Regions from separate parts of the Paenarthrobacter sp. 10N417 genome, predicted to be linked through region 1. Evidence: riboswitches for the same ligand, from Rfam matches in the RefSeq annotation. Region 1 holds a riboswitch; each other region holds the start of a gene.

Region 1 (4,517 bases):
GATCATGTTCCGGGTACCGAAGCGCGGGTGCACTCCGCCCCGGACTGCGTCCACTCCCAGAGCTGCGGAAATTCGTTCGGTAGTGGCCAAAAGGCCATCTCGTTCACAAGCGTAAGAGACGTGATCCATGCGCATGGCTTCATCTTGGCACTTTGTGATCGGGGTCTCAGCTAAGGGAAGCCTAACTAACATGGGACCTTGCTGTATGCCATTCGACTGCGTCATGCCGGGTCGCCCAAAGACCGAAAAATACTGCCTTCGTCACAAAGCTGTCCAAGTACCCGGGCGCTTCCTAGACTGGCCCCAGCCCACGCCTACAGCGATCAACGGCAAACCCGCGCGCCACTAAGAGGAGAATTCAATGTCCCAAGGATGGTCTTTCGAAACCCGCCAGATCCACGCAGGGCAGGAGCCTGACTCTGCCACGGGAGCGAGGTCGCTTCCGATCTACCAGACCACGTCCTTCGTTTTCCCCAGCGCAGAGAGCGCAGCCAACCGCTTTGCCTTGGCCGAGCTCGCCCCGATCTACACCCGAATCGGCAACCCGACTCAGGATGCCGTTGAGCAGCGGATCGCCAGCCTCGAAGGCGGGCTGGGCGCATTGCTCCTCAGTTCAGGACAGGCCGCGGAAACCTTCGCCATCCTGAACATTGCCGAGGCCGGTGACCATGTCGTCGCCAGCCCCAGCCTGTACGGCGGCACCTACAACCTGCTGGCACACACACTGAAGAAGTTCGGTATCTCCGTGACGTTCGTGGAAGACCCGGACAACCTGGACCAGTGGCGCGACGCCGTGCAGCCCAACACCAAGCTGTTCTTCGGCGAGGTGGTGTCCAATCCGCGCCAGGACGTGCTGGACATCGAAGGGATTTCACGCACTGCGCATGAAGCTGGCGTGCCGCTGATCGTGGATAACACGCTCTCCACCCCATACCTCATCCGTCCCATCGAATGGGGTGCGGACATTGTGGTGCACTCGGCTACCAAGTATCTGGGCGGCCACGGTGCGGCGATCGCCGGCGTGATCGTGGACTCCGGAAACTTTGATTTCGGCAAGGACCCGGAACGCTTCCCTGGATTCAATACTCCGGACCCCAGCTACAACGGACTCGTTTACGCCCGGGACCTTGGCAAGGACGGCGCGCTCGGAGCCAACCTCTCCTACATTCTCAAGGCCCGCGTGCAGTTGCTGCGCGATCTGGGTTCGGCCGTTTCCCCGTTCAACGCCTTCCTCATCGCCCAAGGGCTGGAAACCCTGAGCCTGCGCGTCGAGCGTCACGTCTCGAACGCCACCAAAGTGGCTGAATGGCTGGAAGCCCACGACGACGTCGAATCGGTTGCCTTCGCGGGTCTGCCGTCCAGCCCTTGGTACGACCGTGGCCGTAAGTACGGGCCGAAGGGTACCGGCGCAGTGGTGGCATTCAACATCAAGGGTGGCGTCGAGGCCGGCAAGCGATTCGTCGATGGCCTGGAGCTGCACTCCCATGTTGCCAACATCGGTGACGTCCGCTCGCTGGTTATCCACCCGGCGTCGACTACCCACAGCCAGCTCACGGTCGAACAGCAGCTGGTTGCGGGCGTGTATCCCGGCCTTGTCCGCCTGTCGGTGGGAATCGAGCACGTGGACGACATCATTGCTGACTTGGAGGCTGGTTTCCGGGCTGCCAAGGGCGCTTAGCGGGGCGGCCGCCCGCCGACGAAAATTCGCCGGGCGGCCCTTCTCGCTGCGTGTTCCTGAACGAAGGGACCCCAAACCGTCACACAGCTGTCACATTCTTCGCCAAAACAGCGGTATTTTTCCTAGACTCTACGTATTAGGTCATGAGTGCCAGTGACAGCCCCGGCTTGCTGGCCGGCAACCCTCCTCCGCGGTGGGGTGCCCCGGGTGAAGACCTGGCCTGTCGCACGCAAGGCGGCAGGCAAGCGCGAGGTTAGGTGTCAAAGGAATGACCATTACTGCTACAGCACCCCCAAAACCGGGCAAAGAAGACGGGACGGTCAAGTACGCCGGCGTAGGTTCGCTGGAACTTGAAGCCGGCGGTTTTCTCCCGGATGTTGTGCTGGCCTACGAAACCTGGGGGCAGCTGAACGAAGATGCGTCCAACGCCGTCCTCGTTCAGCACGCACTGACGGGCAGCACGCACGTGGCCCGCGGTGCCACCGACGAGGAAGGCTGGTGGGAGCAACTCGTTGGTCCCGGCGCGACGATCGACACCAACCGGTTCTTCGTTATCTCCATCAACATTGTGGGCGGCTGTTACGGCAGCACGGGACCATCGTCCCAGGCTCCGGACGGGCGGCCTTGGGGATCCCGCTTTCCTCTCATCACGTTGCGCGACAGCACCGTGGCTGAAGCCCGTCTCGCGGATGCATTGGGCATCAAGGCATGGCACGCAGTCCTCGGCGGTTCCATGGGCGGGGCGCGGGCACTTGAGTGGGCGGTGACCTTCCCTGAGCGTGTTCAGAGGTGCGCAGTAATTTCTGTCGGCGCCTACAGCACAGCTGAGCAAATCGCTTTCGCCCAGTCGCAGACGCTCGCCATCCGCCAGGACCCGAACTTCAACAACGGCGATTACTACGGTGGACCAACTCCCGAGGCGGGCCTTGCCCTGGCCCGACGGATAGCGCATATCACGTACCGATCAGCCCTGGAGCTTGATTTCCGCTTCGGCCGCGAAGCCCAGCACCAAGAGACGCCCCTGGCTGCTCCGGTCCTGGGGGAGCGTGGCCGCTACCAGGTGGAAAGCTACCTCGACCACCAAGGCACCAAGCTGGTGCGCCGGTTCGATGCCAACAGTTACATCGCCATCACCGAGGCACTCATGTCCCACGACATCAGCCGTGGCCGGGGCACCTTGCAGGAAGCCTTGGCCGGCGCCACTGCTGAATTCTTTGTGGCAGCCGTCGACTCGGACCGCCTCTACTTCCCGGCCCAGTCATTGGAACTGGCACAAAACCTGCCAGGCAACGTCCCCGTCCACGTGATCGAGGCCCCCATCGGGCACGACGGCTTCCTCACCGAAATCGGGCAACTGTCAGCCCAACTGCATCAGGCCTTCTTCGCGTAAGCCGGCTCAGCCGTTCATGATCTCGCCGCGCTGCTTCATGTAGTCCTCCATGGCGATCTCGCCGTTGCTGAACTTGAGGTCCAGCTCGGCCAGCTTGCGAGCACGGAAGCCTTGCTGCTCAGAGCCGCTGTTGCTGGGAAACGTAGGTGAAGAAGCGTTCGACGGCGGTCCCGCCGGCGGTTGCGCGTCGGCAGGACGGATGGTGGTGGGCTCCCCGGGATAGCCCGGGTAGTTCGGAGTGGGATACCCCTGCGCCGGATAATTCGGTGCTGGAAGATTCTGCGGGGGATAGCCGGGGCCAGGGTAGTTCTGGCCAGGATAGTTCTGACCCGGGAAGCTACGGTCTTGGAAATTACGGTCCTGAAGCCGCCGCGCCCGGGACCTGTTGTACAGGCGGATCCCCATGGGAATCAGCCACGAGCAGACGATGATCCAGAAGATCAGATTGTTCACGGTGCAGGCCTCCTAGGTCTTAACCCAGCTTAGTCCTGCGGTTTCACACCAGCTTGGTCTCCATGCCCAGGAACCTCCCGTATCGTTCCGCCTCGGCCTCCAACGCTTGTTGTTCCGCTGTTGTGAAGGGTCGATTTACTCTGACGTCGAGTTCGCAGATCCCACCGGAGAATCCGTGACGCCACCATCCGGCCAACCTGCCCTCCAGCAACACGACGTGAATGGGAGCATCGCCCTCCGGGAAATAGGGAGCCCTTCCGCCGAGGTAGTGCCTCGATTGGGAATAGCCCATCACGTACTCGTCATAACACTGGATGAGATCCACGCGGGGGAGCCGCGGCCCATCGTCAGCTGGCGGAGTCGCTGCAAAGGCTTCGACGTCTTCTGCTGGCAAGCAGAAGTCCAGGCCGTCAATCGCCACAGTCGCCAAGGCGCCCGGAAGGGACTCTTCAGCTATCTGCAAGCCAAGCCGCACATCCTTCATGGTCAGTCCGGACCAGGCGGCACAGTCCTTGATGGTGGCGGGCCCCCGGCTGGTGAAGTATCGCAGCGCCAGCTGGCCCAAAGCCCATTCTCGGTCGTCCCCGATCAAGGGCGCGTTGCCAGTGGCGGGCACACGTTCGTGGAACAAGGCGTAGGTCTGTTTGAGCGCACCCCCTGCAGAACGGACCGGGGCGCCGCTCACCAGGATTTTGCTGATCTCTGCGTGCATGAGGTGGTAAACGAGGCCTAGTCCTTTCCCGGGGAGCCCCGCCTGTTCCAGTACCCCGGCTAATTCTTCGCGTGTTTTGTGGGCTCCACCGGCCACGGCTTCGGCAAGGATGTCTCCGCTCCTGGCAGCGGCATGCTCATCAACTCCCGTCTGCCTGTACATGCCTTTGTTGCCTTGATGAAGGCGATCCGCAGACAATCCCATCAACCAGCCGAGGTCCTCACGATGCACAAAATGCCACGTTGGCCGCAGGATATGCGTCCGGAGGATCCTGCCGTCAGCCA
Region 2 (4,517 bases), on a different contig from region 1:
GCCTCACCGGGAGCGAGCCGCAGCGGCTGGAGACCGGCGTCGGCGAGCGCTTTCGCCCCGGGTACCAGGGTGCCGTCCGCATCGATCGCTTCACCTTCACCGATGGCAACAGCAGCGACGGCGGCGAGCTGGGTGAGGTCCGAGGAGCCCACTGAGCCTTCGCCCGGGATGGCGGGAAAAACTCCACGGTTGAGCAGTTCGGCATAAAACTGGGCCGTCTCGGGCCGGACACCGGAGCCGCCGCGGCTGAAACCGATGAGCCGGGTGAGGATCACTGCGCGGGCAGAGGGCCGGTCCAGATAGTCGCCCACGCCACTGTTGTGGTATCTGACTACCTGGATTTGATAGGCAAGGACCGACTTCTCCTCCACAACCGTGTCGCGTCCGGAGCCAAGGAGGGTGTTGAGGCCGTAGATTCTCTGCCCGGACGTTGAAGCGCGCTCCAGCACTTCGCGTGAGCGGCCGATCAAAGACAACGCATCTTGGTTGAGTTTCACGTGAAACGCCGGATCCAAGGCAGCTTGCGCCACGCTTTCAGGGTCCACCGGCGATGTGCCGATCAACAGGCTCTTGGGCTCGGAGGGGATTGGTTCGGAAGACATGGTCAGAAGTCCAGAAGATTCTGGCGGAAGCCGCCGTTGCCGTAACTCTTCCTCAACAGGCCACGGCGTCGCAGTTCGGGAGTGAGTTTGTCCAGCACTCCGTGCACGGTGACGGGGTCCACGAAGCCAGAGAAGAGGAAGCCGTCGCCACCCACGGCCTCGCCGGTCTCCTCAAGGTAGTCCGCGATTTCCCCTACCGTGCCAATGATCGAGTCGCCGGCACCGCCGCTGCGTGCCTGCAGGATCTGGCGCAGGGTAGAGCCCGGAGGCGCCGCCTTGGCGAAGTGCTCCAGCGTGCCTTGGTTGCTGTTGGTGCTCAATTCGGGCAACGGCGCATCGAGGTCGAACTGCTTGAAGTCGATCACGGACAGGTAGGAGATCGAGTTGAGCTGGCTGTCGATATCACGCTGGGTAAGCTCCCGGCGCTGCGCCCGCAACTCCTCGGCCTCGGCTGATGAGCCAACCACGGTGGGCTTCAGCACGAAAAGTACCTTGACGTCGTCGGGGTTCCTGCCAGCCTTGGCAGCCTCGGCACGGATGGAATCCCGGTAGGCCTTCATGCCGTCAGCGCCACGCGCCAAGGCGATCGCGACGTCGGCGTGCCCACCCGCGAACGCTTTGCCTCGAGGAGAAGCACCCGCCTGCACCAGCACAGGCTCCTCCGGCAGAGGTGCGGTGTTCAGCGGACCGCGGACCTTGAAGAAGTCGCCCTGGTGGTTAATAGGGTGCACTTTGGTGTGGTCGGCGAATCTGCCGGCCTCAACGTCCTCGAGCACCGCGTCAGGTTCCCAGCTCCGCCAAAGCCTCCGTACGACGTCGACGAATTCCTCCGCTTTCTCGTACCGAAGGTCGTGTTCAATCTGCTGATCCAGCCCGTAATTCTGTGCCGCCAGGTCACTGCCGGACGTGACGACGTTCCAGCCGAGCTGCCCCTCGGAGAAGTGCTGCAGCGTGGCCAGCAGCCGGGCGGCTGTAAAGGGCGGATAGAACGATGCGCTGACGGTCGGCACAATTCCAAGGTGCTTGGTGGCGGACAGAAGATACGGAACCAGGGCCAAGGGGTCATGCTTGGGCGCAAAGGAAGCGTGTGCCAGCGAGACCTCGGCGGTGCCGCCATAAGTATCAGGAACAGTAAGGGAATCCTCGATGATGAAAAGGTCAAGGCCGGATTGCTCGAACGCGCGCACGGCGTCTTGATACAGGGCAGGTTTCTTCCAGTCGTAGCCCAGGCTGTAGCCGGGAGTTCCCCAGCCCTGGACACCGAAACCGTGCCCCACGAACCATCCAAAATGCAGCATGGGCTTGAGTGTAGGGCTGCCTTGTCCGTTCACCGCTACCTGATTTCTTGCGAAGTTACAGGGGGTCGTACTGCGTCAATTATGCTCCCGGGACGTCACATTTAGGCTGCTACTCCAGCATGGGCCGGTTACGCAACATGACGGCCGCGTAACCGCTTGCAAGTGCGGGCCGCCGCCGCGGGATGTTACGTTTTTCTTGAGTAATGAGCACCAGCGCCAAGCCCTGACTTGCTGGTCGGCAACCCTCTCTCCGGCGGGGTGCCTCAGGTGACTACTCGGCGTATCGACACTTCGAACTGCAAGCGTGACTGAGGAGCACCAGCCAATGCCTGAACCCACTGAAGAAAAACTCTCCTACCGCCTGATTACAGGTCCGGATACCCGTGAATTCTGCGAGCGGATCACCACGGCCCTCGCCGACGGCTACGTGCTCCACGGCAGCCCGGCGGCCACGTTCAATGGCACGGATGTCATCGTGGCCCAGGCTGTCGTGCTGCCCACCGCCATCGCCAACGCAGACGCCGCCGTCGCGAATGCTGTTGACCAGTTGGAGAGCGACGACGACGAAGAAGCATTCGAGGGACACGCATGAGTTACGCAGGTGACCTGACCCCGCAGGACGCGTGGGCCAAGCTTGAAGAAGGCGCAATTCTGGTAGACGTCCGCACCGAGGCCGAGTGGGCACACATCGGCATTCCGGACACCAAAGCCACAGAGAATGATCCCCTGTTCATTCAGTGGAACCTCGCCGGCGGCATTCCCAACTCCCGCTTCCTCGAGGACCTGCAGCAGCAGGCACCCGAGGGCGAGGGCGTGGAACTCGTTTTCATCTGCCGCTCAGGCCAGCGCTCCATCTCTGCCGCCATCGCCGCGACGCAGGCCGGATTCACCGCCTACAACGTCCTCGAGGGCTTCGAAGGTGACCCGGACCGGTATGGCGAACGCACCATCAACGGCTGGAAGAACCGTGGCCTGCCGACCAACCTGGGGAACGACTAAGTGACTTTCAATCCCGATGCCGCCAGCTGGAGCCCTGACACCCAGGCAGTACGCGGTGGCCTTGACCGTACCAACTTCCAGGAGACGTCCGAACCCGTTTTCCTGAACTCCGGCTTCGTCTACGAATCCGCTGCCGCCGCCGAACGCGCCTTCACTGGCGAGGACGAACGCTTCGTTTACTCCCGCTACGGCAACCCGTCCGTGGCCACGTTCCAAGAGCGGTTGCGGTTGCTCGAAGGAACCGAGGCTTGCTTTGCGACGGCGTCCGGCATGTCCGCGGTGTTCACCGCCTTGGGTGCCCTGTTGGCTGCCGGTGATCGCGTGGTTGCCGCCCGCTCCCTGTTCGGCTCGTGCTTCGTGATCCTCAACGAGATCCTGCCGCGCTGGGGCGTAGAGACCGTGTTTGTCGATGGTCCCGACCTCGATCAGTGGCGTGCTGCCCTCTCCGAACCCACCACCGCTGTGTTCTTCGAGTCGCCGTCCAACCCGATGCAGGAAATCGTGGACATCGCCGCCGTCAGCGAGCTCGCGCATGCAGCGGGAGCGACCGTCGTCGTCGACAACGTCTTTGCCACTCCCCTGCTGCAGCGTTGCGGTGACTTGGGCGCAGACGTCATTGTTTACTCCGGCACCAAGCACATCGATGGCCAGGGGCGCGTCCTCGGCGGCGCGATCATGGGCACCAAGGAATTCATCGATGGCCCGGTCAAGCAGTTGATGCGGCACACCGGACCGTCGCTCTCCGCGTTCAACGCGTGGGTATTGACCAAGGGCCTGGAGACCATCGGGCTGCGCGTGAACCACAGTTCGGCCTCCGCTTTGAAAATCGCGGAATGGCTCGAGCAGCAACCTGCCATTAGCTGGGTCAAGTACCCCTTGTTGAAATCGCACCCGCAGTACGAGCTCGCAGCCAAGCAAATGAAGGCCGGCGGCACTGTGCTGACGTTCGAGCTGCTGCCCTCTTCCGGGCGGTCCGCCAAAGACGCCGCGTTCGCGTTGCTGGACGGTCTGCGCATCATCGACATCTCCAACAACCTGGGCGACTCCAAGTCCCTCATCACGCATCCGGCCACCACCACCCACCGGGCCATGGGGCCTGAAGGTCGCGCGGCCATTGGGTTGAGCGACGGCGTGGTCCGTTTGTCCGTGGGCCTGGAAGATGTAGACGATCTCATTCTGGATCTGGAGAAGGCCCTCAAACAGGTCTAACCTGTCTCGCATGAGCGGGAATCATCCCTATCGCCGTGCCGGAGCGGTCATCGTTGCCGGCACGGCGATCTGGTTTGCAGGTATTTCGCCGGTGTCGCGCGTCTACATCACCCCCGACGCCGCCGAACGTCTTCGTATGCTTGAGGTCGGCCAGCGTGGCTGGGTTATTGGGCAGCACCTCGCAGCGGCTGGAACCGTCGCGGTGCCTGTGGGATTCGCAGCCTTTGCCCGTCGTCTTCCGGGCGGACGGGCGAAGCGGTGGGCTGTTGCAGCCGCTGCCGCTTTGCTGGCAGGGGCCCCGCTCTTTGTGTCGAGTTTGTCCCGCCGGGCCTCGGACTTGGAACGCTTTGCCTATGGCCGTGGATCCAATGCGCCATTCTTGGCCTATTCCGGGCTCCATGTTCTTGCC
Region 3 (4,517 bases), on a different contig from region 1:
GACCGTCCCAGTCATGATGACGCGGTCATTGGCCGGATTATCACGGTAGACCGCGGGCGCTACACCGCCATCGTCGGTGAAGACTCGGCGGATGAACGCATCATCATCGCTGCACGCGCGCGTGAACTGCGACGAAACCCCGTTGTCCCCGGCGATTTCGTCGCCTTGGTGGGCGACGTATCCGGAGAACCGGATACCCTTGCGCGGCTCGTCCGAATAGAGGAGCGGAAGACGCTCCTGCGGCGCAGCGCTGATGATACCGACCCCATCGAAAGAGTGGTGGTAGCCAACGCAGACCAACTTGTGGTGGTGGTCGCGGCGGCCAATCCGGAGCCCCGAACCGGCTTTATTGACCGCGCCCTGGTTGCAGCCTACGACGCCGGGATCGAGCCGCTGCTGCTCGTCACCAAAGCAGATGTCAAGGATCCTGCGGAACTGTTGTCGAACTATCTCAGCCTCGACTTTCCCATCATCATCAGCCGTACCGCAGACGATGAAGCGTCCGGTATCGATGCCCGCTCGGACGACGGACTGTCCGCGCGGCTGGACAGCCGCGCCGTTGCCGAATTGCGGGCCCACCTTGATGGAAAAGTGACTGTCATGCTGGGCCATTCGGGCGTCGGCAAGTCCACCATGGTTAATGCCCTGACCGGAGCCGAGCGTGCTACGGGTGGTGTCAACGCCGTCACAGGGCGGGGCCGGCACACGTCGTCGTCGGCGCTGGCCTTGAAGCTGGCGGACGCACCGCCAGGTAGCTGGATCATCGATACCCCCGGTATCCGCTCCTTCGGACTCGCGCATGTGGACCCCGACCGCATCCTGCATTCCTTCCCCGATTTGGAACCGGGCACCGAAGCTTGCGACCGCGGTTGCAAGCACGATGCCAGTGCCATCAATTGCGGACTTGACGCGTGGGTGAACGAGGGACACGCCGGTCCTTCCGGGGTGGCCCGCTTGTCTTCGCTCCGGCGGCTGCTGGGCGCGGACCCGCGTTTGGAAGCGAAAGAGACCAAAGAACTGGGTACCGTCAACTAAGCATTGGTGCAAGGCGATCCCAACTGCAGGGAACGTTTCACGATAGTTTGGTGGCATGACCCAACCCGTTTCCAGCTACAACGATGACCTCCGACTGGCCCACGTGCTGGCGGATTCCGTGGATGCCCAAACCATGGACCGCTTCAAGGCCTTGGATCTGCAGGTCGAGACCAAGCCTGACCTCACGCCAGTGACGGATGCCGACAAAGCTGCGGAAGAAGCCATTCGTGGCCAATTGTCGCGCTCGCGCCCCCGTGACGCCGTCCTCGGCGAGGAGTTCGGCAGCAGCGGCCACGGCTCCCGGCGTTGGATCATCGACCCCATCGACGGCACCAAGAACTTCGTTCGGGGAGTTCCTGTATGGGCTACCCTGATCGCACTCGTGGACGAGGGTGAGCCGGTGGTCGGACTTGTCAGTGCTCCCGCGTTGGGCAAGCGTTGGTGGGCAGCAAAGGACATGGGCGCCTATATGGGTCGCTCCCTCGCGTCAGCGACCCGGCTCAAAGTGTCAAACGTTTCGCGGTTGGCAGATGCTTCAATGTCATATTCCAGCCTTTCCGGTTGGAAGGAACGCGGAAATCTGGACGAGTTCCTGGGGTTGACGGAAGACATCTGGCGCACACGCGCCTACGGCGATTTCTGGTCCTATTGCCTGGTTGCCGAGGGAGCCGTGGATATCGCCTGCGAGCCAGAGTTGAACCTTTACGACATGGCAGCACTGGTTCCGATCGTGACGGAAGCCGGCGGCCGCTTCACCTCGTTGGAAGGCGAGGATGGCCCCTTTGGCGGCAACGCCCTGGCCACCAACTCCATCCTGCACTCAGAGGTCCTCAAGCGGCTGAACCCTGCTCTGGATGACCTCCTCTGACCCAGCGGCACCAACTAGCCAACCGGCTTTGCATAGAATTTTCGACGGCGGATGCCTCCTTTTCGGGGCGTCCGCCGTTTTTTCTTCGCCCAAAGCCCGATTTCCGGACCCTTCGTAACAATGTGCTTAACAAAGCGAAGCGACTTTGGAGCAGGCCAGAGGAGTGCCCTAACCTCTTTACAGGTCACGAGTGCCAGCGCTAAACCCCGGTTTGCTGGCCGGCAACCCTCCATTCGCGGTGGGGTGCCCCGGGTGACGACCTGGCCGGTCCGGAACGGATACGGCAAGCGCGGATCCCCATAGGGGGTCCCTCTTGAGTGAGGTCCCATGAGCACTGCTACGTTCAACTCCACCGTTCTGCCGTCCCTTGTGGTCGAAGAAGCAGCGCACGAAGCCGCTGCAGGCAGGCCCCTGGCCGCCGTCACAGGCGCAGAGCTGCAAGCTCCCCTGATCCAGGGTGGCCACGTCCGCTACGCCAACCTCGACTACGGAGCATCCGCTCCAGCGCTGACAATTGTTTCTGCGTATCTCAATGAGATCCTCCCCTACTACGCCAGTGTCCACCGCGGCGCGGGCTACGCTTCCCAGATCAGCACCTCGGTCTACGAGAACTCCCGCGACATCGTCCGCGAATTCGTCGGCGGTCGTCCCGACGATTCCGTCATTTTCACCCGGAACACCACGGACTCGCTGAACCTGTTGGCAGGCTGCCTCCCGCAACTGGACGGAAAGCCAACGGGCGAGGTCCTTTACCTGGACATCGAGCACCATGCCAATCTCCTTCCCTGGCAGGGCGTCCCTCACCGCAGTGTCGTAGCTGCTTCGACACTGACAGCTACCCTCGCCAAGCTTCGCGAGGAACTCAGCCAGGGCGGCGTGTCGTTGCTGGCGGTCACCGGGGCCTCGAATGTGACCGGTGAAATCCTGCCGATCGCCGAACTCGCAGCACTTGCCCACGAATACGGCGCCCGGATTGTGGTGGACGCCGCGCAGCTTGCCCCCCACCGCCGCATCAACATCACCGCAGCAGACGTGGACTACATCGTGTTCTCCGGGCATAAGCTCTACGCTCCGTTCGGCGCCGGTGTTGTTGTGGGCCGTCCTGACTGGCTCGACGCCGGTACTCCGCACCTTGCCGGTGGTGGCGCCGTTCGCGAAGCCCGCCTGGACTCGGTCAGCTGGGCTTCAGGTCCCGCCCGCCACGAGGGCGGCTCCCCCAACGTCCTCGGCGCGGCAACATTGGCCCGCGCGACGCAGGTGCTGGCCGGGCTGGACCAAGAGGCATGGCATGCCCATGAAGCTGCCATCCGCTCCTACCTCGTACAGGGACTTGAAGCAATCGAAGGCGTGACCGTCCACCGGATCTTCAGCGACTCCGAAGACACTATCGGCGTGGTCAATTTCTCCGTGGAAGGATTCGACGCCGGACTGGTGGCCGCCTACCTCGCCGCCGAACATGGTGTAGGACTTCGTGACGGCCGCTTCTGCGCCCATCCCCTGCTCAAGCGGCTCGGACTCCCTTCGGGCTCGCTCCGAGCCAGTTTCGGAGTGGGTTCCCGATTGGAGGATGCCACACGACTCCTGGCTGGTATCGAAGAACTCAAGCGCACCGGGCTCGGCTGGGACTATGTAGTAGACGAAGGCCGCTGGGTACCGGCCAACGACCACCGCAGCTACCCAGAATGGGCACCAAACACCCCGGGCACCGCAGGGGCTGCGCCCTGCACGATTGACTAAAACGCACGTACTGTGCGGTAAATTCGTAGGGTAACTGGCGTTCGCGGTAAAGGAGTCTGTGCGTGGCCGTGCCTTCCGGCAGTGTTTCCGGCGTTGTTTCCGGCGGAAGTGTTTCCGGCCGCGTTGGCAGGCCGGGTGGTCCCAAGCTGCATGCCACGCGCCGCCGCGAGCTGGGCCAGAGCTTCCAGGACGGCGGCGAACACTACGATCGCGTTCGGCCCGGCTATCCCACAGACTCAATGGATTGGCTTCTCCCTCCTGGAGCGAAGTCCGCCGCGGATATTGGTGCAGGCACGGGAAAATTTACGGCACTGCTCGTGGACCGCGGCCTGCAGGTGGCCGCCGTCGATCCTTCCACAGACATGCTGGAGCAACTTCGAAAGTCCTGTCCCGGCGTTGAGGCGTTGGAGGGAACGGCCGAGGCAACAGGGCTGGCGGACTCAGCATTCGACGTCGTCAGCGTTGCCCAGGCATGGCATTGGTGTGACCCGCTGAAAGCCAGCACGGAAATCGACCGGATCCTGCGGCCCCACGGAGTACTCGGCCTGATATGGAACCAACTGGACACCTCCGTGCCCTGGGTTCACCGGTTGTCACGCATCATGCACGCCGGGGATGTGCACAAGCCCGGCTTCCGGCCAGTTATCGGACCGGAGTTTATGGACTTGACGAGCCATCTCACCAGCTGGGAGGACGCCGTGTCACCGGAGGACATCCTGGAGCTCACGAAATCGCGCAGCTACTACCTCCGCGCAAATGAAGCCACCCGCTTAAAGGTCATGGGCAACCTGGAGTGGTACCTCTTCGATCATCTGGGCCATGTCCCCGGCCAGCTCCTGGGATTGCCATATCTGACCACTACCTGGCGGGCCCGCAA

The links. A riboswitch is a leader RNA that binds a small molecule or an ion and turns the genes downstream of it on or off. The one in region 1 is predicted to bind S-adenosylmethionine.
Region 2: linked by a shared signal. The riboswitch ahead of AC1DCM_RS13405 (DUF1737 domain-containing protein) and the one ahead of metX (homoserine O-acetyltransferase MetX) in region 1 are both predicted to bind S-adenosylmethionine.
Region 3: linked by a shared signal. The riboswitch ahead of AC1DCM_RS11505 (aminotransferase class V-fold PLP-dependent enzyme) and the one ahead of metX (homoserine O-acetyltransferase MetX) in region 1 are both predicted to bind S-adenosylmethionine.

The regions. Positions count from the first base shown of each region.
Region 1 covers NZ_JBFTIL010000011.1:87,608-92,124, forward strand. Annotated here, with positions in the region: gene AC1DCM_RS14860 (VOC family protein) at 1-135, opposite strand, end outside; gene AC1DCM_RS14865 (bifunctional o-acetylhomoserine/o-acetylserine sulfhydrylase) at 362-1,678, shown strand; SAM riboswitch class IV at 1,818-1,932, shown strand; gene metX (homoserine O-acetyltransferase MetX) at 1,947-3,068, shown strand; gene AC1DCM_RS14875 (hypothetical protein) at 3,075-3,521, opposite strand; gene AC1DCM_RS14880 (winged helix DNA-binding domain-containing protein) at 3,565-4,517, opposite strand, start outside.
Region 2 covers NZ_JBFTIL010000009.1:97,613-102,129, forward strand. Annotated here, with positions in the region: gene AC1DCM_RS13395 (aromatic amino acid ammonia-lyase) at 1-602, opposite strand, end outside; gene AC1DCM_RS13400 (NtaA/DmoA family FMN-dependent monooxygenase) at 605-1,933, opposite strand; SAM riboswitch class IV at 2,100-2,211, shown strand; gene AC1DCM_RS13405 (DUF1737 domain-containing protein) at 2,226-2,492, shown strand; gene AC1DCM_RS13410 (rhodanese-like domain-containing protein) at 2,489-2,899, shown strand; gene AC1DCM_RS13415 (O-succinylhomoserine sulfhydrylase) at 2,900-4,108, shown strand; gene AC1DCM_RS13420 (hypothetical protein) at 4,119-4,517, shown strand, end outside.
Region 3 covers NZ_JBFTIL010000007.1:330,422-334,938, reverse strand. Annotated here, with positions in the region: gene rsgA (ribosome small subunit-dependent GTPase A) at 1-1,035, shown strand, start outside; gene hisN (histidinol-phosphatase) at 1,091-1,903, shown strand; SAM riboswitch class IV at 2,086-2,199, shown strand; gene AC1DCM_RS11505 (aminotransferase class V-fold PLP-dependent enzyme) at 2,231-3,640, shown strand; gene AC1DCM_RS11500 (class I SAM-dependent methyltransferase) at 3,787-4,517, shown strand, end outside.